Regions from separate parts of the Streptacidiphilus sp. EB129 genome, predicted to be linked through region 2. Evidence: riboswitches for the same ligand, from Rfam matches in the RefSeq annotation. Region 2 holds a riboswitch; each other region holds the start of a gene.

Region 1 (12,407 bases), on a different contig from region 2:
AGCACCACGGGTGTGCCGTCCAGGTCCACTCCGACCCGGTCGAGGGCCAGGGCGCTCATGTGCGCACCGACCGGGTGGTGCGCAGGATCAGGACGAACACCGGGCAGCCGATCAGGGCGGTGACCACGCCGATCGGCAGCTCGCCGGGGGCCAGCACGGTGCGTGCCAGGGTGTCGGCCAGGACCAGGAATCCGGCTCCGAAGAGCATGGCCAGCGGCAGCACCACGCGGTAGGAGGATCCGGCCAGCCGCCGTACCGCGTGCGGCACGATGATGCCAACAAAGCCGATCAGGCCGCTGACGGCGACGGCGGTGGCCGCGGCCAGCGCGCAGGCGGCCACGACCAGGAGCCGGACCCGGCCGGGGCTCATGCCGAGGGTGCGGGCCTCCTCGTCGCCGACCGAGAGCACGTCCAGGTGTCGGCCGTGGACCAGCACGATCAGCGTGCTGACCCCCGCGTAGGGGAGGATCTCGACGACCTGGTGCCAGTCCGCGGTGGCCAGTGACCCGAGCAGCCAGGAGTAGACCTGCTGGATGTCCTGGGTTGAGCGCTGGAGCACCAGGGTCTGAATCGCGGTCAGGAACATTCCGGTGGCCAGGCCGGCCAGCAGCAGCGTCGCCGTGCCGGGCCCGCCGGCCGCGCCCGCCGCGTAGGCGACCGCCACTCCGGCGAGGGAGCCGACGAAGGCTGCAACCGGCACCGCCTCCGGCCCGATGCCGCCCAGGTAGACGATCGCGACCGTCGCGCCCAGGCCCGCGCCGGCCGAGGCGCCGAGCAGTCCGGAGTCCACCAGGGGGTTGCGGAACACCCCCTGGTAGCCCGCGCCCGCGAGCGAGAGCAGGCCGCCCACCAGCGCGCCGAGCACGATGCGGGGCATGCGGATCTGGAACAGCACCGCGCGGTCCAACGGCCCCAGGCCCGCATGCAGGTCGATGAAGGGAAGCCGGTCCAGCAGTGCGGCGACCGTGGCCCAGGGATTGAGGTCCGCCGCCCCGACCAGCGCGCTGACCAGCACCGCGGCGGCCAGGAAGGCCACCGCGGTGCCGTAGGCGCGGACGGTGCGGCGGGACGCGCTCATGCGGCCGGGTCCGCCTGGCCGGGCCTCACGAGGTGGGTGCCTTCTGCAGTGCCTGCGCGATCTGTGCGACCAGCTGCGGCAGACGCGGTCCCCAGCGGGAGGCGATGTCGTCGTTCAGGCCCACGATCTGACCGGTCTTCACCGCCGGGATGCCGGACCAGCCGGGACGCGCGGCCACGACGGACGGGGACTGCCCGCCGTCCGCGGCGCTGTTGTCCGCGAGGAGGAGCAACTGCGGCTTCGCGGTGACGATGTACTCCTGGGACAGCTCGGGGTACCCGCCGTCCGAGGCCTTGTCCGCGGCGTCGGCGATGTTCTTGAGACCGAAGAGGGAGACGACCTGCCCGATGAAGGTCGTGGAGGTGGCCGAGTAGTACGGGTTCGCACTCACCTCCCAGAAGTAGCTCAGGCCCTTGTGCCCGGTGCCGGCCAGCTTCACGTCGGCGGCGATCTCGGACTTCATGGTCGCCACGGTCGACTGGGCCTGCGAGCTGTGGCCGGTTGCCGTGCCCAGCTGCTCGATCTGCTGGTAGGCGTCGTTCAGCTGCGCGGCGGCGGGCTCGATCAGCACCGGCACGCCCACCTTGGTGAGCCCCGCCACCAGGCCGCCGGAGTCGGCCGAGGCGACGACCAGGTCGGGCGAGTACTTGATGATCGCCTCGAGGTTCGGCGTCAGGCCGCTGAGGCTGGTGACCGGGACGCCGGAGGGGTAGTTCGAGGAGGAGTCGACCGCGACGACCTGCTTGCCCGCGCCCACCGCGTAGAGGTCCTCGGTGGCGGTCGGGGAGAGCGAGACGATGCGCTTGGGCTCGGTCTTCACGGTGACCTGGCCGTTGGCCGCGGCGACCGTCACCGGGAACGACGCCGTGGCGGGGGAGGAAGCGGAGGCCGAGGAGCTGCCGGCGGTCGAGCCGCTGGAACCACTGGAGCCGTTGGAACCACAGCCTGCGAGGACGGCTGCGACCGCCAGGGCCGTGGTTACCGCTGTCAGGCTCCGGACCGCTGGTCCTCGCCGGTCGTGCCGTTGCCGAGCGCGCATGGTGGCCGCTTTCTCCGTCAGGGAGGAAGGCAGGTGATCGCGCCGGCCTGTGGGCATGCGGGTGCACGCGCGGACCGGGACGGATCAGCCTTCCCACGAGGTTGATGTCGTCTGCGCGGGGAGTCGACCTGGCTGGGATCCCCGTGGGGACCGTCACAGTTGCGGGACAGCGTCGGAATGACCCGCCGTGCGGGCGTCACCGACTTCGCTCCTGACGCGCTGCCGGTATCCGCACGCCCCATGGCGCTCGAATCCGGCCGTCGCAGGCTAGCACGCCCTGACCAGCGCACCCGGCCCGCCCTGCCGCCCGCCCCCGCCGCCCGCCGCCCGCCGCCCGCCGCCCGCCGGAACGGTGTCAGGGCCCGGTGCGGTCGAAAGCCTCCAGAATGCGTTCCGCCGCAAGGGAAGCCATCATTTCCCCGCTGCGGACCCGGTCTTCGACTTCGGCGGCGAGTCCGCGCACGGCGGCGTGGGTGTGCAGCCGGTTCAGGAGTTCGTCGCGGACCATGGCCCAGGCCCAGTCGACCTGCTGGTCGCGGCGCTTGGCGGCGAGTCGGCCGCCGGCGTCCAGCAGGGCGCGATGCTGTTCGAGCCGGTCCCAGACGGTGTCGAGTCCGGCGGAGTCGCGGGCGCTGCAGCTGAGGACGGGCGGGGTCCAGGCCGCGTCGACGGGGTGCATCAGCCGCAGGGCGCCCGCGAGTTCGCGGGCCGCGCTGCGGGCGTCGCGCTCGTGCGGGCCGTCCGCCTTGTTGACGGCGATGACGTCGGCCAGTTCCAGGACGCCCTTCTTGATGCCCTGGAGCTGGTCGCCGGTGCGGGCGAGGGTGAGCAGCAGGAAGGAGTCGACCATGTCGGCGACGGCGGTCTCCGACTGGCCGACACCGACGGTCTCCACCAGCACCACGTCGTAGCCCGCGGCCTCCATCACCACCATGGACTCGCGGGTGGCCCTGGTGACCCCGCCCAGCGTCCCGGCACTGGGCGAGGGCCGGATGAAGGCGGCGGGGTCGACGGACAGGCGTTCCATCCGGGTCTTGTCGCCGAGGATGGAGCCGCCGGTGCGGGTGGACGAGGGGTCGACGGCGAGCACCGCGACCCGGTGGCCCAGGCCGGTGAGCATGGTGCCGAAGGCGTCGATGAAGGTGGACTTCCCCACACCCGGCACCCCGCTGATGCCGATCCGCCGAGCCCGGCCGGAGTGCGGCAGCAACCCGGTCAGCAGCCGCTGGGCCAGGGCCCGGTGGTCGGCGCGGGTGGACTCGACCAGCGTGATGGCCCGGGCCACGTACGCCCGCTTCCCGTCCAGCACGCCCTTGGCGTAGGCGTCGAGATCGATGCGCATCCGCGGCTACAGCTCGGCGTGGCCCAGTGCGGCACCGAGCCGGCGGACCAGGTCGTGGGCCGCGTCCGGGATCACCGTGCCGGGCGGGAAGACCGCCGCCGCACCGGCCTCGTGCAGCGCCGGGATGTCCTGCGGCGGGATGACCCCGCCGACGACGATCATGATGTCCTCCCGGCCCTCGGCGGCCAGTTCCTCGCGCAGCGCGGGCACCAGGGTGAGGTGTCCGGCAGCCAGCGAGGAGACGCCGACGATGTGCACATCCGCCTCGACCGCCTGCCGGGCCACCTCGGCCGGGGTCTGGAACAGCGGGCCGACGTCCACGTCGAAGCCGAGGTCAGCGAAGGCGGTGGCGATCACCTTCTGGCCGCGGTCGTGCCCGTCCTGGCCCATCTTGGCGACCAGGATGCGCGGGCGGCGTCCCTCCGCCTCCTCGAACGCGTCGACCAGGGCGCGGGTCCGGGTCACGGAGCCGGACTCCCCTGCCTCGTTGCGGTACACGCCGGAGATGGTACGGATCTGGCCCGCGTGCCGCCCGTAGACCTTCTCCAGGGCGTCGGAGATCTCGCCGACGGTCGCCTTGGCGCGGGCCGCGTTGACCGCCAGCGCCAGCAGGTTGCCGTCCAGGCCGGAGCCGGAGTTGGAGTTGGAGTTGGAGCCGCGTTCGGCGGCGGCGGTCAGCGCCCGCAGCGAGTCCTGGCAGGCCGCCTCGTCGCGCTCCTCGCGCAGCCGCCGCAGCTTGGCGATCTGCTGGGCGCGGACCGAGGAGTTGTCGACCTGGCGCACGTCGATCTGCTCGTCGGTCTCGACCCGGTACTTGTTGACGCCGATCACCGGCTGCCGGCCCGAGTCGATCCGGGCCTGGGTACGGGCCGCGGCCTCCTCCACCCGCAGCTTGGGGATACCGGCGTCGATGGCCTGCGCCATGCCGCCGGCCGCCTCCACCTCCTGGATGTGCTGCCAGGCGCGCCGGGCCAGGTCGTAGGTGAGCCGCTCGACGTAGGCGCTGCCGCCCCAGGGGTCGATCACCCGGCAGGTCCCCGACTCCTGCTGGAGCAGCAGCTGGGTGTTGCGGGCGATCCGCGCGGAGAAGTCGGTGGGCAGCGCCAGCGCCTCGTCCAGGGCGTTGGTGTGCAGTGACTGGGTGTGGCCCTGGGTGGCGGCCATGGCCTCGACGCAGGTGCGGGTGACGTTGTTGAAGACGTCCTGTGCGGTCAGCGACCAGCCGGAGGTCTGCGAATGGGTGCGCAGCGACAGCGACTTGGCGTTCTTCGGCTCGAACTCCCGGACCAGCTTGGCCCACAGCAGCCGGGCCGCCCGCATCTTGGCGATCTCCATGAAGAAGTTCATCCCGATCGCCCAGAAGAACGAGAGGCGGGGCGCGAACGTGTCCACGTCCAGGCCCACGGCCTGCCCGGCCCGCAGGTACTCCACGCCGTCGGCGAGGGTGTACGCCAGCTCCAGGTCGGCGGTGGCTCCGGCCTCCTGGATGTGGTAGCCGGAGATGGAGATGGAGTTGTAGCGCGGCATCTTCTGCGAGGTGTACGCGAAGATGTCGGAGATGATCCGCATCGAGGGCTTCGGCGGATAGATGTAGGTGTTGCGGACCATGAACTCCTTGAGGATGTCGTTCTGGATGGTCCCGGCCAGCTTCTCGGGCGGCACCCCCTGCTCCTCGGCCGCCACGATGTAGAGGGCGAGGACGGGCAGCACGGCGCCGTTCATGGTCATCGACACCGTCATCCGGTCCAGCGGGATGCCGTCGAACAGCTGGCGCATGTCGTAGATGGAGTCGATGGCGACGCCGGCCATCCCGACGTCACCGGTGACCCGCGGGTGGTCGCTGTCGTAGCCGCGGTGGGTGGGCAGGTCGAAGGCGACCGACAGGCCCTTCTGCCCGGCCGCGAGGTTGCGGCGGTAGAAGGCGTTGGACTCCTCGGCGGTGGAGAACCCGGCGTACTGGCGGATCGTCCACGGCTGGTTGACGTACATCGTCGGGTAGGGCCCGCGCAGGTACGGCGCGACACCCGGGTAGGTGCCGAGGAAGTCCAGCTCGCCCAGGTCCTGGCCGGTGTAGAGCGGCTTGACGGAGATGCCCTCGGGGGTCTCCCAGAGCAGGTCGCCGCCGCTGCTCCCGGTCGCCTCCTTCACCGCCGCGCTCCACTGCTCCGCGGCGGTCCCGGCCGGGGCACCCGTGCCCAGGTCGACCTGCGAGAAGTCGGGAATCTGCATCACGCCGGGGCTCCGATGAGGTCGAGGACGGAGGAGAGGACTGCGGGTGCGTCGCAGCCGGCGAAGACATGGGCGTCGACGCCTTCGTGCCGGCCGGGCCGTCCCGCGAGGAACACCCGTGCCGCGCCTGCGGACTTCAGCGCCGCGGCGACGGACTCGGCCTGTTCCTCGTACAGCGCGTCGCTGGAGCAGAGGCAGGCGATCTCGGCACCGCTGCGGGCGAACGCCTCGGCCACGGCGTCCGCGTCCACCGACACCGGGTCGTACTGCTGGTCGTCCACGGGTTCGACGCCTCCGGCCTGGAACAGGTTCGCTGCGAACGCCGCCCGCGCGGTGTGCGCCGCCGCCGGGCCCAGCACGGCGAGGAAGACCCTGGGCCGGGTGCCGGTGGCCGCCAGCCGGGCGTCGGAACGGGCGCGCAGCGCCTCGTACGCCTCGTCGCGACGCACCTGCGGCAGGCCCTGGGCGTTGCCCGAAGTCCGGCGCAACGGCCGGCCGGGGTGCTCCGGGACCGGCTCCCGCACGACCGGCTTCTCGGCGAGGTTCGGGAACTCGCTGACGCCGGTGATCGGCTCGCTGCGGCGGGCGAGTTTCGTTCCGCGCTCCGCCCAGGTGGCCGCGATCCGGTCACCGACCAGCCCGGAGCGCAGGGCCGCCCGCTGGCCGCCCGCGCGCTCCAGCTCCTGGAAGAACGACCATGCGGCGTGCGCGAGTTCGTCGGTCAGCCGCTCCACGTACCAGGAGCCGCCGGCCGGGTCCGCGACCCGGCCCAGATGCGACTCCTCCAGCAGGATGGACGAGGTGTTCCGCGCGATCCGACGGGCGAACGCGTCCGGCAGCCCCAGCTCGTGATCGAAGGGCAGCACGGTCACCGCGTCGGCCCCGCCCACCCCGGCGGCCAGGCAGGCGATCGTGGTGCGCAGCATGTTCACGTACGGGTCGCGGCGCGTCATCATCACCGGCGAGGTCACCGCGTGCTGCACCTGCGCCCCCGCACCCGTGGCACCGGCTCCGCACACGTCGACCACCCGGGACCAGAGGCGCCGCGCCGCCCGCAGCTTCGCCACGGTCAGGAACTGGTCCGCGGTGGCCGCGTAGCGGAACTCCAGCTGCCGGCAGGCCGCGTCCACCGGCAGCCCGGCCTCCGTCAGCAGGCGCAGATAGGCGACGCCGGTGGCCAGCGAGCAACCGAGTTCCTCGGCCGCCGACGCACCGGCCTCGTGGTAGGGCAGCGCGTCCACGGTCAGCGCGCGCACCCCCGGATAGTCCCGCGCACAGCGCCGGGCCAGTTCCACGGCCTCCTCCGGTGCCACCGGGTCGCCGGTCCTGGCCTCGTACCCCAGCGGGTCGGCGCCGAGGTTCCCGCGAGCGGCGTCGCGCGGGACGCCTCGCTCCTCGTAGAGCCGCAGCAGTTCCCGCGCGGCCGCGCCGGTCTCGGCGCCCGCGTCCAGGACGACCGGCGCCAGATCGAGGTAGACCCCGTCCAGGGCCCGGGCCAGCCCGGCGACCGGCAACCCCGGTCCGCCCACCGCCAGCCACAGGGACGTGACGCCGTTCTCCAGATCGGAGAGCACCGCCGCGTTGGCGTGTTCGGGATCGGGCCGCTCATGCCGCTGACGAACATCCCAGCCGGCGGCGGCAGGCCTGCCGCCCCGGACATACGGCGGGAATCCGGGGTACCCGGCGGCGGGTGCGGTGTCCCGGGCGGTGTACAGCGGAGCGACGACGAGGCCGTCCTCCAGCGCCGTCGCCAACACCTGCTCTGCGGCTGCGCCGGACACGTCCTTGCCCGACTTGCGCAGCACCCCCTCCACAAGGCTCTGCCATTGCGTGTGGGTGGCATCCGGGAATTCGGCAGCGAGCGAGAGCCCGTCGTCAGGCAGGACCGTCATAGCTGGATGCTAGAGCAGTCCCCTCGCAGTTCAGGAGTGCCGACGGCTGTGACCTTTCCCTCTCCGGCCACCGGCGGAATGAGATCCGCCGGTCGGATGGTTACCCAGGGCGGACGTACTGTTCCGGGCTCGGTCCGCGCCCATCGCTCAGCTGACTCAGGAGATCTTCCGTGACAACCCGCGCGGCCCAGACGCTGTCCCGTCCGTTCACCCTGGGCGGGCTCACCGTGCCGAACCGGATCGCGATGGCACCGATGACCCGTCAGTTCTCGCCCGGCGGAGTGCCCGGCGAGGACGTGGCCGCGTACTACGCCCGTCGTGCGGCGGGTGGAGTGGGCCTGATCATCACCGAGGGCACCTATGTCGGCCATCCCTCGGCGGGACAGAGCGACCGGGTGCCGCACTTCCACGGAGAGGACGCGCTCACCGGGTGGGCCCGGGTCGCCGAGGCGGTCCACCAGGCGGGCGGCACGATCGTGCCGCAGCTCTGGCACGTGGGTATGACCCGCACCGCCGACGCCACGTCCTTCCCGGAGGCGTCGGCCGTCGGTCCGTCAGGTCTCGCCCTGGACGGCACCGCGCCCACCAGCGGCCGCGCCATGACCCAGGCCGACCTGGACGACGTCATCCGCGCCTTCGCGGCGGCCGCCGCCGACGCCGAACGTCTCGGCTTCGACGGAGTCGAGCTGCACGGCGCCCACGGCTACCTCATCGACCAGTTCCTCTGGTCGGGCACCAACCGCCGCACCGACGCCTACGGCGGCAGCCTCGCCTCCCGTGCCCGCTTCGCCGCCGAGATCGTCGCCGCCGTACGCGAGGCGGTCTCCCCCGAGTTCCCGGTGATCTTCCGGCTGTCCCAGTGGAAGACGAACAACTACGACGCCCGGATCGCCGAGACGCCCGAGGAACTCGAAGCCCTGCTCGCCCAGCTCTCCGACGCCGGCGCGGACGCCTTCCACGCCTCCACCCGCCGCTACTGGCTGCCCGAGTTCGACGGCTCCGACCTCAACCTCGCGGGCTGGGCCAAGAAGCTCTCCGGCAAGCCGGCCATCACGGTCGGCTCGGTGGGCCTGGACAACGAGTTCATCAGCTCCTTCCAGGGCCAGTCGGCCGCCGTATCCGGCATCGACGACCTCCTGGACCGCCTTGAGCGGGACGAGTTCGACCTCGTCGCGGTCGGACGCGCGCTGCTCGCCGACCCCTCCTGGGCCGCCAAGGTCGTCAACGGCCGCACCACCGAGCTGACCCCGTTCTCACCGCAGGCGCTGCGCACCCTGCACTGACCCCCGCCGCCCAGCCCGGATGTGGGTTCCGTCGGCGCCGGGGATCAGCCCGGTCGTCATACCCCGCATTGTCCGGACGTCGGCCCGTCCGCCGTGGTGCCCGTCTGCGACAGCGTCGGTGCGTTGCCTTCGCAGCTCAGGGGTCCGCCGACCTGGTTGTCCTGGAACTCCGGGACGGTCTGGTCGGGCAGCAGGCCGCTGCCGCTGTTGTCGGTGACGGCCACCGGCGCATTCAGCGTGTTGCCGGAGACCTCCATGCCGCCGGTGTTGCCGTTCAGGCTCACCGGGGCCTCGACGGTGTTGCCGGCGCAACCCGTCGTGTCGTCCTGGTCGGATCCGATCTGGACGAAGCCGGTGGTCCCGTTGACGCCGAGCGGGCCGGACAGGGTCGACCGGCAGATGGTGAGCGCGGCCGCGCCGTTGGCGGAGGCCGGGCCGTTGATCCGGGCGCCGGAGACGGCCAGGGCACCGCCCGGCTTCACCGTGACCGGCCCGTCCTGCTCACCGCCGGGGGCTATGCACAGCGACTGGCCGGAGGCCACCGTCAGCCTGCCGTGGTGCTCCGTGACGCACGGTGCGCTGAATCCGACGGTCACATCGGTGGGCTGCGCCACACTGCTCGCGGCAAAGCTCGGGTCACCGCTGTAGGTGGCGGTGATGGCGTGCTCCCCCGGCTGGAACTTGCTGGTGGTGAAGCTCGCCCGGCCGCCGATCAGCGGCACGGTCGCCGGCGTCGTCGTCCCGTCCGCGAAGGTGACCGACCCCGTCGGGGTGCCCTCGGCCGGGTTGGCCGGGGCCACGGTCGCGGTCACGGTGACGGAGTGTCCGAACAGCGGGGTGCTGGTGTCCGCGGTGAGGGAGACCGAAGTGCCGTACTGGAACGACACAACGGCCTTGCCGTTGCCGTGGTTGACGCCCTGCAGCAGCGAGACGGCGGTCGCCGAGGGCTCGGCGTAGCTGCTGCCGCCGCCACCGCCCGCGCCCGGGAAGTAGCCCGGGTTGCCGCCGCCGGAGCCGCCGCCACCGCCGTGCCAGCCGCCACCGCCACCCCCGCCACCGGGTCCGCCCGCACCGCCGTTGCCGCCCGTGCCGCCACTGCCGGGATCGGGCTCGCCGGTGATGGGGTCGAGGTCGATGCCGGGGGTGCCGGGTCCGCCGTACAGGGTGTTGGGGCTGCCGTGACCGGCCACGGTCTGGCCGGCACCGCCGCCGGCCACGCCGGACCCCGGCGGGCCGTCGCTCTGGCCGCCGTCCTGGCCCACCTCTCCGCCACCGGCGCCGCCCTGGAGCTCGGAGCCGCCGTTGCCGGCGCCGCCACCGCCGCCGGCCACCAGGACGCGGTCGGAGCCGTCGAATGCGCCGACCCGCACGTCTGAGCCGCCTCCGCCCGAACCGCCGCCGCCGTGCGCGCCACCACCGCCCCGCCCGTGGCCGGTGCCGCCGGGACGGGCGAACTCACCGTGCCGGGACGAGCCGGGGATGCCGGCCGCGCCCAGGGTGAGCTGGAGGGTCTGGCCCGGGGTCACCGGCAGGGTCGCGCGGGTCTCACCGCCGAGGCCGCCGGGCGCTCCGCTGATCGCCGGATGGGGATCGATGTAGCCCGCCGCGCTGCCACCCTCGGCGCCGAACAGGTCGACGGTCACCTCGGTCACACCGTCCGGGACCGTGAAGGTGTCCGTACCAACGGAGTTGTAGCTGCAGGTGGGCTGCGGCGAGGTGGTGAGGACACCGCCCGCGCCGCAGGGCGCGGTAGCCGCACTGGCCGTGGCGGCGGCCGCGGTGAGGGGCACGATCGCGGCGGCGACCAGGCCGGTGGTGGCGGCCAGCGACATCATCGTGGATCTGAACATGGTCCGACCGGAGGTCGGGGTGCTGTCGTTCATGGGAATGGGCACTTTTCTCCGGTCCTGCTGGAAACCGGGGTGGGGGACGGGTGATCCGCAGGCGGGCCGGGCCCGCCTGCGGATCGGCATTGACCGATGGATCAGAGGCCGGTCGGTCAGACGCCGTCGTCGGCGCAGAGCGCCCAGACGTCCGCGTAGGTGTTGCTGGAGCCGGCGCCGCCCGCGTGGGCGTCGGCGGTCCAGTACGAGGCCGTGGTGGTGCCGTCGCTGACCGGGTTGCCGCCGGAGTCGCTGGGGAAGCTGCCGTTGAGGTGGTCGCCGCCCGAGCCCGGGCCGGTGAAGTCCGTGGTCGTCACACTGCCGCCGCTGGTCGCCGCGCCGCCACTGACCAGGTTGCCGTCCGTGCCGCAACCGACCGTCACGACCGTGTTGGCGCCCGCCGAGGACGAGGTGCTCACCTCGGTGTAGTGGACCTTCATCGTCACGCCGCTGACGTTGATGCCGCTGCCGCTGCAGATCGCGTAGGCGTAGGTCTCGTTGCTGGTGCCGCCGCCTCCGCCGTTCCAGCCGACCGCCGTCCAGGAGTCGGGGTTGGTCTCACCGTCGGCCGCGGCCTTCAGGCCGTAGTCGTGCGCGGAGTTGTTGAAGGTGGGGAAACTCGCGATCGGCTTGAGGCTGCCGACGCTGGCCGGGGTGGTGCGGGCGCCGCCGCCGAGCAGGACGGTGTTGGCCGGACAGGTTGCCGTGACCGCGACCGGCGTGGCCGCGGCGGTCGGTCCGGCGGCCTTGTTCATGACGGTCTGGGTGTGGTCGATCAGGTTGCTGGTGAAGCACACCGCGTACGGGGTCGACGAGAACGAGCTGTTCACCGCGCCGCCGCTGCCGCCGATGCCGAGCCAGTGGGTATTGTCGGTGCCCACGACGCCGGTCGAGCCGGTGTACTCGGTGGAGCCGTCCGAGCTGGGCTCGGTGCCCATCACATGGTTGCCGGGGGACGCCGAACCGGTGCCGATGGCCTGCTCGATGCCACCACCGGAGATGAGCCCGCTGCCGCAGTCCGCGTGGGTCGATATCTCGGAGAAGGTGGTGGTGGGGCCGAGGGTGGCGCCGGGGCTCTTCACGGTCACGCCCACGGTGTTGGCGTACGCGACGCCGGGCACCGCCAGGGCCAGGACGGCGCCCATGACCAGCGCCCTACCCATGGCGAAGCGCCGCAGAGTTCTCTCTTCCATCGACTTCTCCCTTGTTGATTCCGAGGCGACGAACGCGGCCCGGCAGCGCTCCTGGGATGCGGCGTCCGGGGATCGTCTTCCGTCACTGCGTGGTGGAGAGCCGGCCGACGCCGTCCGGGTGGTGGCCGGGCTGCCCGCCGCGTCACCGGGTCGGCTGCCCTGCGGATGTACGCCGCCGTCAGCACGCATGCGGGGGTGAGGGGAACGTGGATGCCGTCACCCTGCAGCGTGACGGACCAGGATTGTGGACCGGCCACCTCGCCGTCCTCATCATGGGTCGCAGATGCTGCCCATAACAGCGTCATTGCCTGGTATCTATGAACCGTTCAGCCGCTCTGGTCTAGCAGATAAGACACTTGACAGGCCTTCGATCCATGCAGGTGCCGGGTCGGCCCTCACGGTCGGCCCTCACGGTCGGGCCATCACGGTCGCGCCAGTCGGCCCGGACAACGAGGGCATGTGCGAGGA
Region 2 (12,407 bases):
CGGGCGTCCTGGCACCGAGGCCCGCTCGCCGCGCACCCCGTACTGCGGCATCGACTCGGGCGGGGCGAAGCCCTCGCCGGTCAGCAGCACGGTGTCGGAGAGGAACCGGGCCAGCTCGGCGAGGTTCGCCGATCCGCCCTCGACCAGGTACGTCAGCGCCTCGGCGACCACCCCGGCCGGTACCGAGGACAGCCCCATCAGTTCCGCGTCCGGCACCGACTCGCCGCCGAGCAGCACGGTCGGCAGGCCGGAGCCGGCGATCTGCGCCAGCCCGTCCTCCCAGGCGCGGCGGCCGCCCAGCAGGCGCACGACGACCACGTCCGCGCCGTCCAGCAGGGCGCTCAGCTCCGCGCCGACGCCGACCCGGGTCGGGTTGCCGATCCGGTAGGCGGGGCCGGCCGCGCGGGCGGCGAGCAGGTCGGTGTCGGCGGTGGACAGCAGCAGCACCGTCGCCGCCCGACCGGGTTCCGGGGACGCCTGATCCAGCCCGGTTTGCTGCGAGTTCACGCTGAGTCGGCCTTTCGAAGGAGCGTACGAGGGGAGTTGGTGCAGGTCGCCAGGGGTCATGGCGCACCCGGGGGGACGAAGGGCAGGCCGTCCGGGACGCCGCCCTCGATCAGCCGCAGCAGCGCATCGGTGTCGGCATGCTGCTCGATCAGGTCGCCCAGGCGGTCCAGGCGTTCCTCCCGGGCGGCGGCGAAGCAGGTGTCCGGAGCGGGCCGGAAGTCGCGTCCGGCCAGCTCGGCGACCTCGCGCAGGAAGGCGCGGCGGAAGCCGTCGTTCTCCAGCGCGCCGTGCCAGGTGGTGCCCCAGACCGACCCGTTGCGGCAGCCCTCCAGGCCGCGCCCCAGGTCGTCGGTGAGGAACGGGTCGCCGCCCTCGACGGTGGTCACCCCGTGGTGGATCTCGTACCCGGCCACGGTCTCGCCGTAGGCCCGGCCGACCGGACGGGCCAGGGTCTTGGCCACCGCGAACTCCACCCGGGTCGGCAGCAGGCCCAGCCCGTCGACCGCGCCCGCGCCGGACTCCACCTGGTCCACGATGGTCCGGCCCAGCATCTGGTAGCCGCCGCAGACGCCCAGCACCGGCAGGCCCCGGGCGGCCCGCTCGGCCAGCGCCCGCTCCAGGCCGCGCTCGCGCAGCCAGGCCAGGTCGGCCACGGTGGCCCGGGTGCCGGGGAGCACCACGAGGTCGGCGTCGGCCAGCTCCTCGGCGCGGGTCGCCCAGCGCACCAGCACGCCCGGCTCCTGCGCCAGCGCGTCGATGTCGGTGAAGTTGGACAGCCGGGGCAGCCGGACCACCGACACCCGCAGCACCTCGCCGCCGTGCGCGGCTCCGCTGGGCGCGCGGTCCACCATCCCGGCCAGGTCCAGCGAGTCCTCGGCGTCCAGCCACAGGCCCTGCAGCATCGGCAGCACGCCGAGCGAGGGACGGTGCGTCAGCCGCTCCAGCATGTCCAGACCCGGCTGCAGCAGCCGCACGTCGCCGCGGAACTTGTTGACGATCCATCCGGCCAGGTGCCGCTGGTCCTGGGTGGACAGCAGCGCCAGCGTCCCGTACATGGACGCGAACACCCCGCCCCGGTCGATGTCGCCGACGACCACGACCGGCAGCGAGGCGGCGGTGGCCAGGCCCATGTTGGCGATGTCGCGGTCGCGCAGGTTGATCTCGGCGGGGGAGCCGGCGCCCTCGCAGACCACCACGTCGTAGCGGTCGCGCAGATCCGCCAGGCAGTCCAGTGCGATGCGCAGCAGCGCGGGCTTGCGCTCGCGGTAGTCCAGTGCGCCCACCTCGGCCACCGGCTGCCCCAGCACCACGACCTGGCTACGCCCGTCGGCGCCCGGCTTGAGCAGCACCGGGTTCATCGCCGCCTCGGGCTCCACCCCGGCGGCGGCCGCCTGCATCGCCTGGGCCCGGCCGATCTCGGCGCCGTCGGCGGTGACGAAGGAGTTCAGCGACATGTTCTGCGCCTTGAACGGCGCGACCTTCACCCCCTGCCGCGCCAGCCAGCGGCAGATCCCCGCCGTGACCACGCTCTTGCCCGCGTCCGAGGTGGTCCCCGCGACCAGCAGTGCCCCGTTCATCCCTGCTCCCTCCCAGCCCACGACGCCGCACCCGCCCGTACCGCAGCCGCGCCCGCTGTGGCCAGGACGGCCAGCAGGCCGACCCGGCGGGACAGCATGCAGGCGCGTTCGATGTCCCCGGTCCGCACCGGCCGCGCCTCCGCGCCCAGCACCGCGCGGTGCTGCACTTGCTCGCCGTACCGCAGCGTCCCGCCGAGGCGGACGCCCAGCGCCCCGGCGAAGGCTGCCTCGGCCTGGCCAGCGTTGGGGCTGGGGTGGGTGCCCGCGTCCCGGCGCCACACCCGCCAGGCGTCGCCGCGCCGTCCGGGCCCCGCCGCGGCGACGGTCAGCAGCGCGGTCAGCCGCGCCCCCGGCCAGCCCGCGACGTCGTCCAGCCGCGCCGAGGCCCAGCCGAAGCGCAGGTAGCGGGGCGAGCGATGGCCCACCATCGCGTCCAGGGTGTTCACCGCACGGAACGCCAGCAGCCCCGGCGTGCCCGCGACCGCGCCCCAGACCAGGGCGTTCACCACCGCGTCGGCGGTGTTCTCGGCCACCGACTCGACCACCGCGCGGGCGACCTGCTGCTCTGTCAGCTCACGCGGGTCCCGCCCGCACAGGTACGGCAGCCGTTGCCGCGCCGCCGCCAGGTCGCCGGACTCCAGCGCGGCACCGATGGTCCGCGCCTCGCGGACCAGCGACGCGCCGCCCAGGACGGTCCAGGTCGCCGCCCCGGCCAGCAGCGCCCGGCCGGGACCGGAACCGCGCAGCGCCCGGTCGGCGGCCAGCGCCGCCCCGGCCACGGTGCCGACGCAGAGCGCGGTGAACACCGTCCCGGCCGCGCGCCGGTCCCGCCACAGCCGCCGTTCCAACGCGCCGGCGGCCCGGCCGAAGCCGGCCACCGGATGTCCGCGCCGGGGGTCGCCGAAGGCGGCGTCGGCCGCGTAACCGGCGGCGAGGCCCAGAGCGATCGTCGGTGCGATCGTCGCCCGCACGGCGGTCAGCGGGGCGACTGCGCGGAGCGGGGAACGGCACCGGTCGACGGTGGTGGCGGCAGGGCAGCGCGCATGGCGTGGATGTCCTCACTCAGGGTCCGCGCCCTGGATCGACGAACCGGGGGCGAGAGTCTCCTGGCTTCCGGATCGACACGCTTCCGGGCCTTCCCGCAGCGGGTTGCCCCGCCGCCGTGGCCGTCGTTCGAAAGCGCTCCCCGGTGACAGTGGCGGGACCGCGCCGGACTCAGGGCGAACCCTTGCACCGGCTTCCTCTGCATGCCTCCGTTTGGCCATGCGATCCCACCACGCCGCCCGACCGACCGTCAACACGCACACCTGAGCGGTCGGTCACACGGCACAGCCGCACGTCAGGCGGCGGTGTCGCCGCTCTGCGGGCCGCTCGGCGGGAGCTGCTTCTGCTGCGGTGCGCGCACGATCCGCAGCAGCTCCACGCTGCCCTGCGCGACGGGACCGGGGACCGGCAGATCGCGTGCCATCTGACTGCGCACCACCTGGTCGGCGGGGCTGGTGGGCGGACTCAGGAAGTGGTCCTCGAACCAGGACATGCCCAGAATCACGACCAGTCCCAGTGGAGCCACGAGCAGGCAGAGCAGGACAGACATGGGCACCCCAAAGAGTCGAGTGCTGCGGTCTTCCGGTCACCCCCGGACTCAAGCCTGTGACACCGGCCGTCGATCCGCATCTCGGGGCGCACTCGTACGCCTACCCTCTGTCAGCCGTCCGCGCGCAACCCTTGCGCCGTACGGGTGAGGGTGCACGCCGCGTCCCGGCGTGCACCCCGGCGTGCCCTCTCGGCGGCCCGCCATGCCCCCGGGAACCGCCAGGCCCCGGGGACGGTCAGTGCCGTCCGGAGACCACGTCCGCGACCCGGGCGATGGGGGAGGTGGTGGCGCGCCCGCCGCGCTCCTGGCGGTCCGCCGCGTGGTACGCGGCGTACATGCCGTGCACGCCGATCCAGCGCAGCGGCTCCGGCTCCCAGCGGCGCACCTGGTGGCCCACCCAGGGCAGCCCGGTCAGCGCCGTGTCGCCGCCGGAGACGCCGTCCCGGCCGCCGGTCCCCTGCAACGCCAGATCCCGGAGCACCAGATCCCGTAGCGTCCTGGCGGCCAGGTTGGTGGTGGTGACGCCGCTGCCGACGTAGCCGCCGGCCAGGCCCAGGCCGGTGGCCCGGTCCAGCTCCACGGTGGAGCACCAGTCCCTGGGCACGCCCAGCACGCCCGACCAGGCGTGGTCGATCCGGGCCTCGCGGGCGGCCGGGAAGAAGTCGACCAGGATCGCCCGCAGCTGGTCCACGGTCCGCTGCGCGGTCAGGCCGTCGTTGTCGGTCCGGGAGCCGAAGCGGTACGGCACGCCGCGCCCGCCCAGCGCGATCCGGTCGTCCGCGGTGCGCTGCGCGTACATGTAGGCGTGGGCCATGTCGCCCAGGGTCTCCCGGCCGGCCCAGCCGGCCTGCTCCCAGAACGAGGCCGGCAGCGGCTCGGTGACCACCATCGACGAGTTCATCGGCAGCCAGGACCGCCGCTCGCCGCGCAGCGCCGAGGTGAAGCCCTCGGTGGCCCGCAGCACGAACCGCGCCGACACCGTCCCGCGCGCGGTCACCGCCCGGGCCGGGGCGCCGGAACCGCCGGGGACGATCTCGGTCACCGTGGTGCCCTCGTGGATGGTCACGCCCATGGCCTCGACCACCCGGGCCAGGCCCAGTACCAGCTTGGCGGGCTGGATCCGCGCCCCGTGCGGGGTCCAGCTGCCGCCGAGCGCGCCCGCCACGTCGATCCGGGCCGCCACCTTCCCGGCGTCCAGCAGTTCCACCTCGGTCTCGCCGAAGGCGTGCTCGCCGTCCACGTAACCGCGCAGCCGTCCGAGCTGCGCCGGGGTACGGGCCACCTCCAGCACCCCGCCCTTGACCACGTCCGCGTCGATGCCCTCGGCCTCGCAGACCGCGATGACCTCGTCCACGGCCGCGTTCATGGCCTGCTGCATCGCGACCGCCCCGGCCTTCCCGTGGCGGCGGGCGAACACGCCGCGCCCGGCGAAGCCGTTGTAGAGCCAGCCGCCGTTGCGCCCGGAGGCCCCGTACCCGCAGAACCGCTGCTCCAGAACGGTGATCCGCAGCCCCGGATCGGCCTTCTTGAGGTAGTACGCGGTCCACAGCCCGGTGTAGCCGCCGCCGACCACGACCACGTCGGCCTCGGCCGAGCCGTCGAGGGCGGGCCGGGGCTCGGGCAGCCCGATCGCCGAGTACCAGAACGAGACCCCGCCGTTGGCGGCTGGGAGGGACGGGGAGGACGTGGCCGTGGTGCCCACGGGAGACCTGCTTCCGGACCGGGAATGGTGCCCGGCACGCTACCCACGGCCCCGACCAGCGGCAATGCGCACAGTGTCAGGACTGGGTCGCGGAGTCGGACAGTCCGTCGGATGGCCGCGCACCGCTGGCGTGCGGTACCCGCCGGTACTGGGATGGAGCACAGCGGACGGGGTAGGCCGTTCCGTGGGACCGGGCGCCGCCCGGGACGGTACGGCCGGTGGACCGGACGGCCCGCGGGACCTGACACGGGGAGCGAGCGACATGCGTTGGGGAAGAGCAGCGGTCCTGGTCGCCGCCTCCGCCGTCGGAGCGGGCGCCGCCGCGCTGATCGTCGGGCGGGTGGTCTCCGACCTCTCGGTGCGCCCCAGGGGGGTGGCCCCGGCCGCGGCGGACGGCCTGCGCGTCCACTCCGTCGCCGCCGGGCAGGTGGAGCTGACCCGTGCCTGGGAGACCCAGCGGCCCGGCCGCTACGCCCTGGAGTGGCCCGGCGGCCGGGCCGTGGTGGGCGAGGTGCTGCAGACCGACCCGCAGAGCGTCTACCGGCGGCTGGAGAGCACCGAGGGCGCCACGCTGACCGTCGGCACCGCGGTCCGGATCACCCCGCAGGTCTACCGAGGCGACCCGCGAAGCGCGCTGGGGCTGGATTTCACCGAGGCCCGCGTACGCGGCGAGCTGGGCCCGATGCCGGCCTGGTACCTGCCCGGCGTACGCGACCTGGTCGTCATCGCGGTGCACGGCCCGGGCGGGGACCGGCAGCAGACCCTGCCGCTGCTGCCGCTGCTGAGCTCGCTCAAGGTGCCGGTGCTGGTGGTGACCTACCGCAACGACGAGGGCGCGCCGCGCTCGCCGGACGGCCTCGGCCACTTCGGCGAGACCGAGTGGCGGGACGTGGAGGCCGCGATCCGGCTGGCCGTGGACGGCGGCGCGACCCGGGTGCTGCTCTACGGCTGGTCCGTCGGCGCCACCATGGTGCTGCAGGCGGCGGCCCGGTCGGCCTGGCGCGAGACGGTCCGCGGCCTGGTGCTGGACTCGCCGGTGCTCGACTGGCAGAGCACGGTACGCCGCCAGGCCACCCGGCGCGGGGTGCCCACCGCGCTGGCCGAGCTCGGCGCCCGCGCCGCCGAGGGCCGCTCGCAGGTGGACCCCGCCGGAATCGACCGGCTGGCGCTCGGCGACGACCTCGACGTGCCGGTGCTGCTGCTGCACGGCACCGACGACACCGTCGCGCCGGTCGCCGCGTCCCGCCGACTCGCCCGGCGCCGTGAGGATCTGGTGCTCTACCAGGAATTCCCCGAGGCCGAGCACGAGGCGCTGTGGAACACCGACCCGGCTCGGTACGAAGAAGTGCTGAACCGGTTCCTCACCCCCCTCCTGTGACCCATCCGTCACCAATCCGGGACCCCGGCGACGCCGCCGCACCTGAGGATGTGACAACTGCCCTGCGGACGGGGAAGACTGCACGGCGTGACGTCCCGGAATTCGCGCGACCGTACCGGCCGACCCGAGATTTCTGGCCGACCCGAACGAAACGGCCAACCCGACACAGCGGGCCGACCGCAGGGCGGCACCGCGAGGGTGACCCGGCTGCCCTCGGCCGCGCGCACCCCGCAGGCCCGGCCTGCGACACCCCCTGCCCGCACCTCCCCACCCATGCGCTCCGGCGCGCAGAACCGCCGCACGCCACCGGCTGGACTGCCCGGACCCGCCCAACTCTCCCCGCTCGCCCGGCGACTGCTCGCCGACGCGGTGCGGATCGCCCGCTGGGCCGGCGAACTGCCCAACGTCGACCGGCGCGGTGACCTGCTCACCGACGATCTGGTCGCGGCCGGCCGGGCCCTGGCGATGACCCCGGCTCAGGCGATGGCCGCCTGGGAACGCGCCCGGCTCGCCGGACTGGTCGAGCTGCGCGGCAGCGGGGCCGGCCCGGGCTGGCGGCTGCACGCCTGGGAGCACGACGACGAGGCCGTGCTGCGCGGCTGGGCCGCGCTCTTCGACGCCTGGACGCTGCTCGTCCCGGTGCCGGACCGGGCGCTCACCGCGCTGGCCGGACTGGCCGTCGACCACGCCCCCCAGCTGCTGTCCTTCCTGCACCTGGTGCACGACCCGGTGCCGCTGACCGAACTGCTGGAACTGCTGCGCCGCGGCCTGGAGGAGCAGTGGCACGGCGGCGTGCACCCGGCCCTGGGCGCACCGGTCCCGCACGCGGCCTGGGCGATCTCGGCGGTGCGCGGCGACACCGCGCTGTCGCTGACGCTGACCCCGGGCCCGGCCGAGGCAGGCGCGGTGCTGGAGTGGATGCTGGACGGCTTCGCCGCGGTCGGCGCGCTGGTCCGCCGCGAGCAGCCGCAGGACGGCTACTGCGCGGAGCTCACCCCGCTGGGGCACTGGGCGGTCCGGGCCAAGCTGGAGGAGATCTGCACGGTCGCGCAGACCGCGGCCGGGCACATCGAGCAGTCGGCGCTGGAACTGCTGACCGCCTGCGCCCGCTACACCCCGGGACCGGCCCGCGCCGAGTACCGGGCCTGGCTGGCCGCCCGGCAGACCGACCGCGCGGTCGCCGACCTGCTGGGCGTGGCCCGGGGCGAGGACGCCCTGCTGCGCGGCTTGGCCTTCGAGGCGCTGCGGGTCGCCGGGCACCCGGCCGAACCCGCCGTCAGGGACTGCACGGAGGAGCCGCTGCTGCGCCCGTACGCGCTGCTGTGGCTCGCCGAGCAGAACGACGAGGGGGTGCTGCCCTCGGACGTCCTGGACCGGGACGACGCCGCCTGGCTCTGGGTGGACACCGGCGCGGCGGTGCTCGCGCACGGCGACACGGCCATGCTGGTGCGCCACGTCCAGGGCGCGGCGGACGGTGACCCCGTCCGCCTGTTCGCCCTCGCACGGAAGATCGGCCACCCCCGGGCGGGGCAGGTGCTGGCCGCGGTGGCCTCGGCGCATCCCGACCCCGGGGTCGCCCGGGCCGCGAGGCGCAGTGCGTTCAGCGTGCACGAGGGTGGGGGCTGAGCGGGGCGGACCGTTGCGGGGCGGGGGCTCTGTGGCCGGTGCACCTGGAAGGTGGGCTTGTCGCGCAGTTCCCCGCGCCCCCAGGCGTGTGGTGGGTTGCTGTGCTGCTGTCGGTCCGCCTTTGACGAGCCATCAGCTCCTGGGCCGCTGGCATAGGGTGGGCCGCCCGGTTTGGGGCGATTGCGGCATGGGTTCCACGCCCACAGACTGAGGTCCTGTACGGACCGGTGGAGCCCGTGCCGCTTTTGCGTGCGCCCGGGTGGCGTCTCGGCGGTTGCTAGTACGGTGTGGGGCAGCGGTCGAGGCCTGGAGGCGGACATGACAGACGAGAGCGGGATCAGCACGGCCGCCGAGGCGGTCGCGGACCCCCGGATCCAGGCCTTCGGCGTGCTGCTCACCACCGCCAACCGGCTGGAGCGCCTGCTCGGGTCGGTCATGGAGCGGGAGAGCGGGCTCAGCCACGCCATGTTCGAGGTGCTGCTGCTGCTCGCCGCCAAGCCGGAGGGGGCGCCGATGGGGGACCTGTCCCGGCGGCTGGTGCTGACCAGCGGCGGGGCGACCCGGTTGATCGACCGCATGATCGAGGCCGGCCTGGTCGCCCGCGCACGCTCCCGCGAGGACAAGCGGGTGCAGGTGGTCACCCTCACCGACGAGGGTGCCGCACGGCTGGTCGAGGCCGCCGGGCGGCACACCCGCGAGGTGGAGCGCCACGTCTTCGCCGTGCTCACCCCGGACCGGGCCGACGCGATGATCGAGTCCCTCGACCAGCTCGGCCGCCACGCCGCCGAAGCCCTGCCCCCGCTGGGCTGACCACGCCGACCCGGCGCGACGCGCGGTCCGCTCAGCCGCGGTGCCGGGCGGGCGCCGACTGCACGGGGTGCGGGGAGGGGCCCTTGACGGTCCGCATGATGGGGGTGGTCTCCAGCTGCCGGACGGCCGGGAGCGAGGCGATGCGGGTGGTCAGGTAGGTGTAGAGGGAGTGCATGTCCGGGCACATCGCCACCGCGTACAGGTTGGTGGCCCCGGTGGTGGCGCAGGCGTAGGCGATCTCCGGATGCCCGGCCAGCGCGGCCCCGGTCGCGGCCAGCTCGGACGGAGCGACCGAGAGCCACATCAGCACCCGGGCCTCCAGGCCGAACATCCGCTGGTCGTATTCCAGGTCGAAGTACAGCGCCCCGCTGCCCTGCAGCTCGGCCATCCGCCTGCGCACCGTGCTCGGAGACCAGCCGGTCGCCGTGGCCAGCGCCGCCAGTCCGGCGCGCCCGTCCCTGCCCAGCTCGGCCAGCAGCAGCCGGTCCTGCTCGTCCAGCCGCACCGGCGTCGCCGGGCGCGCGGGCGCGGGGCCCGGCGGCCGCAGCTCCCGCATCTGCTCCGCGCTGAGCACTCCGGACTTGTTGACCAGACTGAGCGAGCCGCCGAAGAAGGTGTGCATCACGCAGTGCGCCGAGACCGCCACCACGCTGGGGGTCCGCGGCAGCCGCTCCATCAGCAGCGCGTGCTCCTCCTCGCCGACCGCGGAGGTGCTGGAGCAGCTGATCTCGGTGCCGCCCGAGGTGAGACTGACCCAGCGGGTGTCCCCGCGCCGCGCCAGCGCCGCCGCCACCGCACCCGCCGCGTCCGGGGTGCAGCGCACCCGTACCACCCAGAACGTCTCTCCCACCGCCACCGGATCGGTCAGCCCGAGCACCCGCAGCATCCCCTGGGTGCGCAGCCGGGTGTAGCGGCGGGCGATGGTCTGGTCCGAGACGCCGAGAACCTCGGCGATCCGGCTGAACGGCTGCCGGCCGTCCAGCTGCAGCGCACTCACCAGCTGCCGGTCGATGGCGTCAACGGTGTGGGATTTCACCGTCCCAGGCTAGTCGATGTCGGTTTCTGCCGGGCTAGCTCGTCTGGCTGTGTCTGATCGGTCGTCGGACCGCACGATCTGCACAGTACCGAGACCCGCCCGTGGACAAGTCCGCACAGTTGAGGAAGCCGCAACCATGAACACCCCGACCACGCCACCGGAGACCGGTGTGCGCAAATGGATCCCGCTGGCCGCCATCTGCCTGGGCACCTTCATGCTGCTGGTGGACGTCAGCATCGTGAACGTCGCCCTGCCCGCCATGGCCGACGACCTGCACTCCTCGTTCACCTCGCTGCAGTGGGTGGTGGACATGTACGCGCTGGTCCTCGCCGCCCTGCTGATGCTGGTCGGCGCCCTGGGCGACCGGCTCGGGCACCGCCGCCTCTACCTGATCGGCCTGCTCGTCTTCGCCGCCGCCTCGCTGGCCTGCGGCCTCGCCCCCAACGCCGGGACGCTGATCGCGGCCCGCGCCGCGCAGGGCCTGGGTGGCGCGGCGATGCTGACCTCCACCACCTCGCTGCTCAACGCCGCCTACCAGGGCCGGGACCGGGGCACCGCGTTCGGGGTCTGGGGCGCGGTCTCGGGCGGCGCCGCAGCACTCGGCCCGGTTCTGGGCGGGCTGCTCACCGAGCAGTTCAACTGGCGGGCGATCTTCATGGTCAACCTGCCGGTGGCCGCTCTCGCCCTGGTGATGACACTGCGCCGGCTCCGCGCCGACCAGGGCCGGGCCAGGGGCCGGCTGGACCACCTCGGCGCGCTCGCCTTCACCGTCTTCGCCGGCGCGCTGGTCTACGGCCTGATCGAGAGCGGGGACCGGGGCTGGGGCAGCGGCACGGTGCTGACCGCGCTGGCCGTGGCGGTGCTCGCGCTGCTGGCCTTCCTGCTGGTCGAGCGGAGCACCGAACACCCGCTGCTGGACCTGGCCCTGCTGCGCAACCGCAGCTTCGTCGGCCTCACCACGGCCGCGCTGCTGCTGAACGCGGCGGCGTTCGCGCACCTCACCTACACCTCGATCTGGCTGCAGTCGGTGCTCGGCCTGAGCCCGGTCCAGGCCGGTCTGACCGTCTGCCCGCTTGCGCTGGCCTCGCTGCTGGTGGCCCTGAACAGCGGACGCCTGTTCCACCGGATGGCGCCGCAGCTCCCGATCGGCATCGGTCTGCTGCTGGTCGGCGCGGGTGCGCTGCTGATGACCACGGTCTCGGCGGCCTCCGGCTGGGCGTCGGTGCTGCCCGGCCTGATCGTCACCGGGCTCGGGGTGGGCACGGCCACGCCCATCATGATGTCCGCGGCGCTGGGCACGGTCCCCCGGGACCGCGTGGGCATGGCCAGCGGCGCCGTCAACACCGGCCGCCAGCTCGGCTACGCCCTGGGCATCGCCGTACTCGGCACCGTGTTCGCCGACCGCCTGCAGACCTATGTGGCTGCGAGCGGCCGCGTGGCCGATCCGCACGCGGCAGCCTCGGCGCTCGGCGGCGGCCGGGCGGGGGCACTGGTCGCGGCCGCCCCGGAGCAGCAGCGCGCCGGGCTGGAGCACCTGGTGCACGCGGCCTTCGCCACCGGCCTGGACCGCGTCTACCTGGTAGCCGGCCTCACCGGCCTCACCGCCGGCCTCCTGGTACTCACCCTCGTCCGCCGGGGCCCTGCCCCCACCCAGGAAAGCCGTCCGACGCCCAAGCCGCAGACTGCAGCCGTCCGGTAGTTGCAACCACACAGGGGCGCGGGGAACTGCGCTGCCAACCATCTACGATCCGCACAGATGGCAGCACAGTTCCCCGCGCCCCTCAAAACGTTCAGCTAGCCCGCGACTCCGCCCGCCGCGCCCGAACGTCACCGACCTTGCGGCGAATAACCATGAGCGGAGCCATCAGCGCCAGCGCCACCTGCAGGCTCGCGCCGATCTGCAGCAGCGTGTGCCCGCCGGGCAGCCCCATCGCCCAGGCTGCCAGGCAGCCCATGCTGACCACGATCCAGCAGAGCGTGGCCGTGGCCAGCACCCCGTGCGGCTTGGGGTACTCCACCCGGCTCACCATCAGTGCCGCGACCGCGACGATCCCCAGCACGGCCGGGATGAACGGCGGGTTCAGCAGCACGATCGAGATCACCGTGAGCGCGCCCATCGGGCACGGCATGCCCTGGAACACCCCTGGTCGCATGGTGGTGCAGGAGAACCGGGCCAG
Region 3 (5,285 bases), on a different contig from region 2:
GTCAGCCCGGGGAGCCCTCGCTGTTCGCTTCGATGATCCGCTCCGCGTCGCCCTCGTAGGAGATGTGGTCCGGGCGCACCCGGTAGCGGTCGGCGAGGGCCGCCACGTCCTTGAGGATCGCCACGGACACGTCCGGGGCAACCGCGTGACCGGGATGATCACACACCTCCGCGGCAAGGCGACAGGGCGCGTCCGGCCCGGCCTCCCGCACCGTGATCGTGTTGCTGGAGTACTCGTTCATACCCCCAGCATCCGCCCGCCCGGTCCACCCGGCCATCCGTGCCGGCCGCGGCCCCACCGAGGCCGAACCGCGGCCGAACCGCTCGGTGACGATCAGAACCGTCAGTGCCAGTTGCTGATCTTGACGTCGTCCGGCGCGGGCTCGCCCCTGCCGGTTTCCAGCAGCCTCTTGAGGCTCATCAGGAAGGTCGCCCACTTGGTGCTGCAGTGGTACATGAACTCCACCGGCTCCTTCCAGCCCTCGTGCCGGAACAGCACGATCGTGAAGCCGTCCTCCTGCTTGAGCTCGAAGCGGACCTGCGTGCCGATCCACTCCTCGGGGCCGTCGACGACCTCCCAGAGCACGAGTTCGGCGGGCCGGGTCTCCAGGACCTTCATGTCGAAGCCGCCGGCCACGAAGCGGAACCGGAGCACTCCCCCGACAGCGCCGTCGCCGTCGGTGTCCTCGGTCCACCAGCTCGCCAGGCCCCCGACCGTGGTCAGGGCCCCGTAGACCTCGTCCGGAGACGACGTGACGCCGATCCTGTGCAGGATGTCCACCATTGCGACTACCTCCCTCTCGTGCACCCGCCCGCGTGCGGGCAGGGATCAACTGCGGCCGCCACGGATGTGGCGACGTTCGTTCGTGCGGGTCAGCCCTCCTGGCTGCGCTGGATTGCCTCGGCGATCCGCTGGATGCGACGCAGCCGGGCGTCCCAGGTGGCGCCGACCGACGACAGCTGCGCGACCGCGCGGGCGAGCTGGGCCTCGTCCACCTCGTAGCGGCGCTCGCGTCCGGACGGCGTGACGTGGACCAGTCCGACCCGGTCGAGTACGCCGAGGTGTTTGGCGACCCCCTGCCGCGTGACCGGCAGCTGCTCACTCAGCGTGGTGGCCGTGCCGCCGCCGTCGCTCAGCAACAGGTCGAGCATCCGCCGCCGGATGGGGTCCCCCACCGCCGACCAGAGCTCGTCGTCAATGGCGACGCTCATGGCGTCGACACCAGCCGCGCCACGTAGGTGACGAGGCGGGGCAGGAAGTAGTCCCAACCGTTGACGTGGTCGCGGTACTGCTCCTCAAGCACGGCCGCCTCCCAGCCCTGCTCCCGGAACCCCGTCTCGGTGAAACGCAGCAGCGTGCCCACCCCAGACGGGACCAGCTCGAAGGTCACCAGGAACGAGTTGTCCGGCGTCGCGGCCACATGCTCGTCGTACACCCACCGGAACGAGAACCGCCGGGGCGGATCGGCCTCCACCACCGTGATGGGTGAGACCTGCGCCTCCGGCGTGGACCTGTCGCCGAACGCGATGACTCCCGTGCCGCCGGGCACCGACGCGAACTCCGCCTCGTCCGGCCACCACTCCCGCAGATGTTCGGGTGTACTGATGACCTCGTAGACCACCTCGGGCGTGGCTGCGACCTGCATCTCCCGCTCGATGCTGCCGTACTCCATCTCACTCCTCCGCCATCTCGCAACCTTTGGTTGCACATAACTGTAGACCCCTCTCGCACCACACGCAACCATTGGTTGCTACGCTCGGGGACATGAAGCTGCACGTCGGATGTGCGATGTGGACGCACGCGTCCTGGCAAGGCCGCCTGCTGCCCCACCCGCTCGCGCCCCGGGAACGCCTGCGGGCCTACGCAAGCTGGTGCAACGCGGTCGAGGGCAACACGACCTTCTACGCGACGCCGTCCGCCGCCACCGTCAGCTCCTGGGCCGAGCAGACCGCACCGGACTTCCGGCTGCTCCTCAAGCTTCCCAAGCAGATCACCCACGAGCGGCGCCTGGCCGACGGCGACGGCCTGCTGCGCGCCTTCCTCGACGTGATCGAGCCGCTCGGCCCGCGCGTGCACGCCCTGTGGGTCCAGCTGCCCGCGTCCTTCGGCCCCTCGGACCTCGGCACGCTGGCCGCGTTCCTGCACCGGGCGCCGCGCGGGCTCCGCTGCACCGTCGAGGTCCGTCACCCCGCATTCTTCGAGGACCCGCGCTGGGAGCAGCGGTTGGAACGGGTTCTGGACGACGTCGGCGCCGAGTGGACGACCTTCGACACGACCGATCTGTTCGCCGCCCCGCCGACCAGCGCGGCGGGACGGGAGGCGTGGGAGAAGAAGCCCCGCCTGCCGCGCAGGTCCAGGGCGCTCACCGCGCATCCGGTCGTCCGCTACATCGGCCGGGACGACGCGCAGCCCACTGCGGAGGGCTGGCGCCACTGGACGCGCACGGTCGCCGACTGGCTGCACGAGGGCCGCTCCCCCACCGTGTTCATCCACACCCCAGACAACGAGGAGGCCCTCACTCTCGCCCGGCGCTTCCACGACGATGTCAGACAGCTCGTCCCCGCTCTCGAACCGCTGCCCGAGCCGCTGCCCACCGGCCCACCGACGCTCTTCTGACCGGCGGCGTCGTCGCGCGCGATGTCAGCCGAGCGGGCCGGGATCCGGGACGATCCGTGCGGTGCCGCTACCGCTGCAGGACGCAGTCGCCGCAGAGCTGTCCCTTGCGGTCGGGCGCGGCGCGGTAGATCAGGCAGCAACTGCGGCGGCGGAAGCCACCGTCGTCGAGGTGGTGACCGCTCCCGTCGAGGGTGGGGCAGGTCAGCAGCGCGTCGACCAGTTCCCGTGCGCGAGCCCCACGGTCCCGGCGAGCGGTGCCGAGCACCCGGGCCGCGCCCGCGAGGGCCGAGGCGGTGTTGCCGCGAGCGATGCGGCGGGAGACGCCAAAGCGCGCGACGGCTCCTTCGAGAGCGGCTGTCATGCCGTCGATGAGGACCGCTCCGAGTGCGTCCGCCACGTCCGTGTCCCTGGCCCGCGCCCCCGGGGCGGAGTGCGGCAGCGACAACGGCAACGGCAGGGACAACGGGAAGGCGCCGCCGAGCCGCGGCTGCCAGAACAGCTCCCGCAGCGTCAGGGCGGGCACGCGGTGGTCGAGCACAGCCGCGGCCAGCAGGGGCGAGGCCAACCTGGCCGCGAGTCCCAGCTGGGTCACCGATGCGGCAACCCTCAGTTCCACAGCCTCCGGCGCAAGCCCGCCCCCTGCGGCGAGGGAGGCCCGCACCCCGGCCACGCGGTCGTCCAGCACCCGCGGGTCGTCCAGAATCTCCTGCATGCTCCGCCAGGGATCGGTCGGCGGGTGCGCGGGATCGTACCGCTCCGTGCTGAAGAACGGCCCAAGGTCGGCCTTCTGTTCGACGCCCTGCGTGCCCCCGGGGCGCGGGGCGTCGAAGTGGGAGGGAGCGGCCATGACCGCGACGCTACCCCGCCGCACCCCGGCTCTCGTTCACGTGGCGAGGTACCCGTGGTTCGAGGGCTGGTGGGCCCGCCCATGAGGCGCAAGAGGCGTGTGATCACCGTCGCACGCTACTTCGACACCTTGTCAGATGCGCAGGCTTGTAGGCACCGTGCGGGTCCCCCTAGCCTGGGACGGCCCCGCCGATGGTCGGGGTGGTGCAGCCACAGCGAAGCCCGGTGAGAATCCGGCACTGTCCCGCAACGGTGAAGCCCCCTCAGGGGGACGAGTCCGGTCGCCTGTCGCCGCATCCACGGAAGCCCAGCCTCGCAGGAAGGCGGATCCTCCCATCCCGGCCCCCCGTGGTCCGGCCGGGCCCGCGGCACCTGCGAGCGTCCCGAGGAGGATGCTCAGTGTCAGCCCTGACCACCAGATTCCGTTCGATCGCCAATGCGCTGCATCCGGCCGAGTGGGGAAGACTGGGCCTGATGACCCTGGTCATCCTGGCCCTGAACGGCTTCGGCTGGGGCATCTTCATCTTCACCGTCATGCCCCACCACTTCCACTACAACGGGCTGGGCGTCGGGCTCGGCGTGGCGGTCACCGCCTGGACCCTGGGCGCGCGGCACGCCTTCGACGCGGACCACATCTCCGCCATCGACAACTCCACCCGCAAGCTGATGGCGGACGGCAAGCGCCCGCTGGCCAGCGGCTTCTTCTTCGCGCTGGGCCACTCCGCGGTGGTGGTCGCGGTCGGGGTGGGCATCACCTTCGCCGCCAAGGCCGTCTTCGGCGCTATGGTCGACCCCAACTCCACCTACGAGACCGTGGGCGGCATGCTCGGCACGCTCACCTCGGCCGGGTTCCTCTACCTGATCGCCGCCCTGAACCTGGTCGTGCTGATCGGCATCTTCAAGGTCTTCCGCAGCATGCGCCGCGGCACCTTCGACGAGGAGGAGCTGGAGCGCCAGCTCCAGGCCCGCGGGCTGATGTGGCGCTTCTTCGGCCGCTTCATGCGCTCCATCAACCACACCTGGCAGCTGTTCTTCGTCGGCATGGTCTTCGGCATCGGCTTCGACACCGCCACCGAGGTCGTCCTGCTGGCCGCCACCGCCTACGCCGCCACCTCCGGACTGCCCTTCTACGCCGTCCTCGCGCTGCCGCTGCTCTTCTCCGGCGGCATGATCCTGTTCGACACCCTCGACGGCTGCTTCATGAACTTCGCCTACGGCTGGGCCTTCGCCCGCCCCGTGCGCAAGGTCTACTACAACCTCGTGATCACCGGCCTGTCCATCGCCGCCGCCTTCCTCATCGGCACCGTCGAAGCCCTGGGCGTGATGACCAGCGAACTGCACCTGAGCGGACCCTTCTGGGACTTCATGGCCAACTTCAACATCAACCAGGCCGGCTTCGCCATCGCCATCCTCTTCGCCGCGACCTGGATCATCGCCTACGCCTTCTGGCGCTTCGGCAACGTCGAGGACCGCTGGCAGAAGGACCTCAGCAACGGCGCCGCACCCGCCCCCGCACCCGCTGTCACCGAGTAGCCCCTGATGGCATGCTGACGGACAGTCACGGATGACGGCCCGTGCCGCGGCCGGGCCCACCGCGCGGTACGGGCCCCGTCCCGCTCTAGCTCGCTCCGGCGTTGTGCTCCGGCCCGCGCAGCGGGGTGACCACGGGCCGGCCGCGATCGTCGGAAGTGACCTGCACGCGTGCGGAGTAGACCTGGGAGATCAGCGCTGCAGTGAGCACCTCCGGCGCCGCGCCGCTCGCGCCGACCCGCCCGGCGTCGAGCAGGACCAGCCGGTCGGCGTACTGGCCGGCGGTGGTCAGG

The links. A riboswitch is a leader RNA that binds a small molecule or an ion and turns the genes downstream of it on or off. The one in region 2 is predicted to bind cobalamin.
Region 1: it holds a riboswitch for cobalamin, as region 2 does, so the genes downstream of both, ABH925_RS25805 (ABC transporter substrate-binding protein) here and ABH925_RS02620 (cobalamin biosynthesis protein) in region 2, are expected to answer to the same signal.
Region 3: it holds a riboswitch for cobalamin, as region 2 does, so the genes downstream of both, ABH925_RS25820 (HoxN/HupN/NixA family nickel/cobalt transporter) here and ABH925_RS02620 (cobalamin biosynthesis protein) in region 2, are expected to answer to the same signal.

Annotation. Positions count from the first base shown of each region.
Region 1 covers NZ_JBGCCS010000024.1:11,247-23,653, reverse strand. Annotated here, with positions in the region: gene ABH925_RS25815 (ABC transporter ATP-binding protein) at 1-59, opposite strand, end outside; gene ABH925_RS25810 (FecCD family ABC transporter permease) at 56-1,078, opposite strand; gene ABH925_RS25805 (ABC transporter substrate-binding protein) at 1,104-1,931, opposite strand; cobalamin riboswitch at 2,218-2,374, opposite strand; gene meaB (methylmalonyl Co-A mutase-associated GTPase MeaB) at 2,473-3,459, opposite strand; gene scpA (methylmalonyl-CoA mutase) at 3,466-5,688, opposite strand; gene ABH925_RS25790 (methylmalonyl-CoA mutase family protein) at 5,688-7,580, opposite strand; gene ABH925_RS25785 (NADH:flavin oxidoreductase) at 7,751-8,863, shown strand; gene ABH925_RS25780 (Ig-like domain-containing protein) at 8,920-10,713, opposite strand; gene ABH925_RS25775 (hypothetical protein) at 10,863-11,939, opposite strand.
Region 2 covers NZ_JBGCCS010000002.1:73,946-86,352, reverse strand. Annotated here, with positions in the region: gene cobN (cobaltochelatase subunit CobN) at 1-438, opposite strand, end outside; gene ABH925_RS02625 (cobyric acid synthase) at 564-2,084, opposite strand; gene ABH925_RS02620 (cobalamin biosynthesis protein) at 2,081-3,055, opposite strand; cobalamin riboswitch at 3,184-3,329, opposite strand; gene ABH925_RS02615 (hypothetical protein) at 3,424-3,684, opposite strand; gene ABH925_RS02610 (NAD(P)/FAD-dependent oxidoreductase) at 3,914-5,380, opposite strand; gene ABH925_RS02605 (alpha/beta fold hydrolase) at 5,643-6,758, shown strand; gene ABH925_RS02600 (hypothetical protein) at 7,032-8,384, shown strand; gene ABH925_RS02595 (MarR family winged helix-turn-helix transcriptional regulator) at 8,703-9,194, shown strand; gene ABH925_RS02590 (Lrp/AsnC family transcriptional regulator) at 9,226-10,230, opposite strand; gene ABH925_RS02585 (MFS transporter) at 10,367-11,929, shown strand; gene pssA (CDP-diacylglycerol--serine O-phosphatidyltransferase) at 12,021-12,407, opposite strand, start outside.
Region 3 covers NZ_JBGCCS010000024.1:24,188-29,472, reverse strand. Annotated here, with positions in the region: gene ABH925_RS25850 (hypothetical protein) at 2-241, opposite strand; gene ABH925_RS25845 (SRPBCC domain-containing protein) at 343-783, opposite strand; gene ABH925_RS25840 (ArsR/SmtB family transcription factor) at 873-1,211, opposite strand; gene ABH925_RS25835 (SRPBCC family protein) at 1,208-1,672, opposite strand; gene ABH925_RS25830 (DUF72 domain-containing protein) at 1,765-2,616, shown strand; gene ABH925_RS25825 ((2Fe-2S)-binding protein) at 2,684-3,463, opposite strand; adenosylcobalamin (AdoCbl) riboswitch at 3,653-3,799, shown strand; gene ABH925_RS25820 (HoxN/HupN/NixA family nickel/cobalt transporter) at 3,937-4,995, shown strand; gene ABH925_RS25815 (ABC transporter ATP-binding protein) at 5,081-5,285, opposite strand, start outside.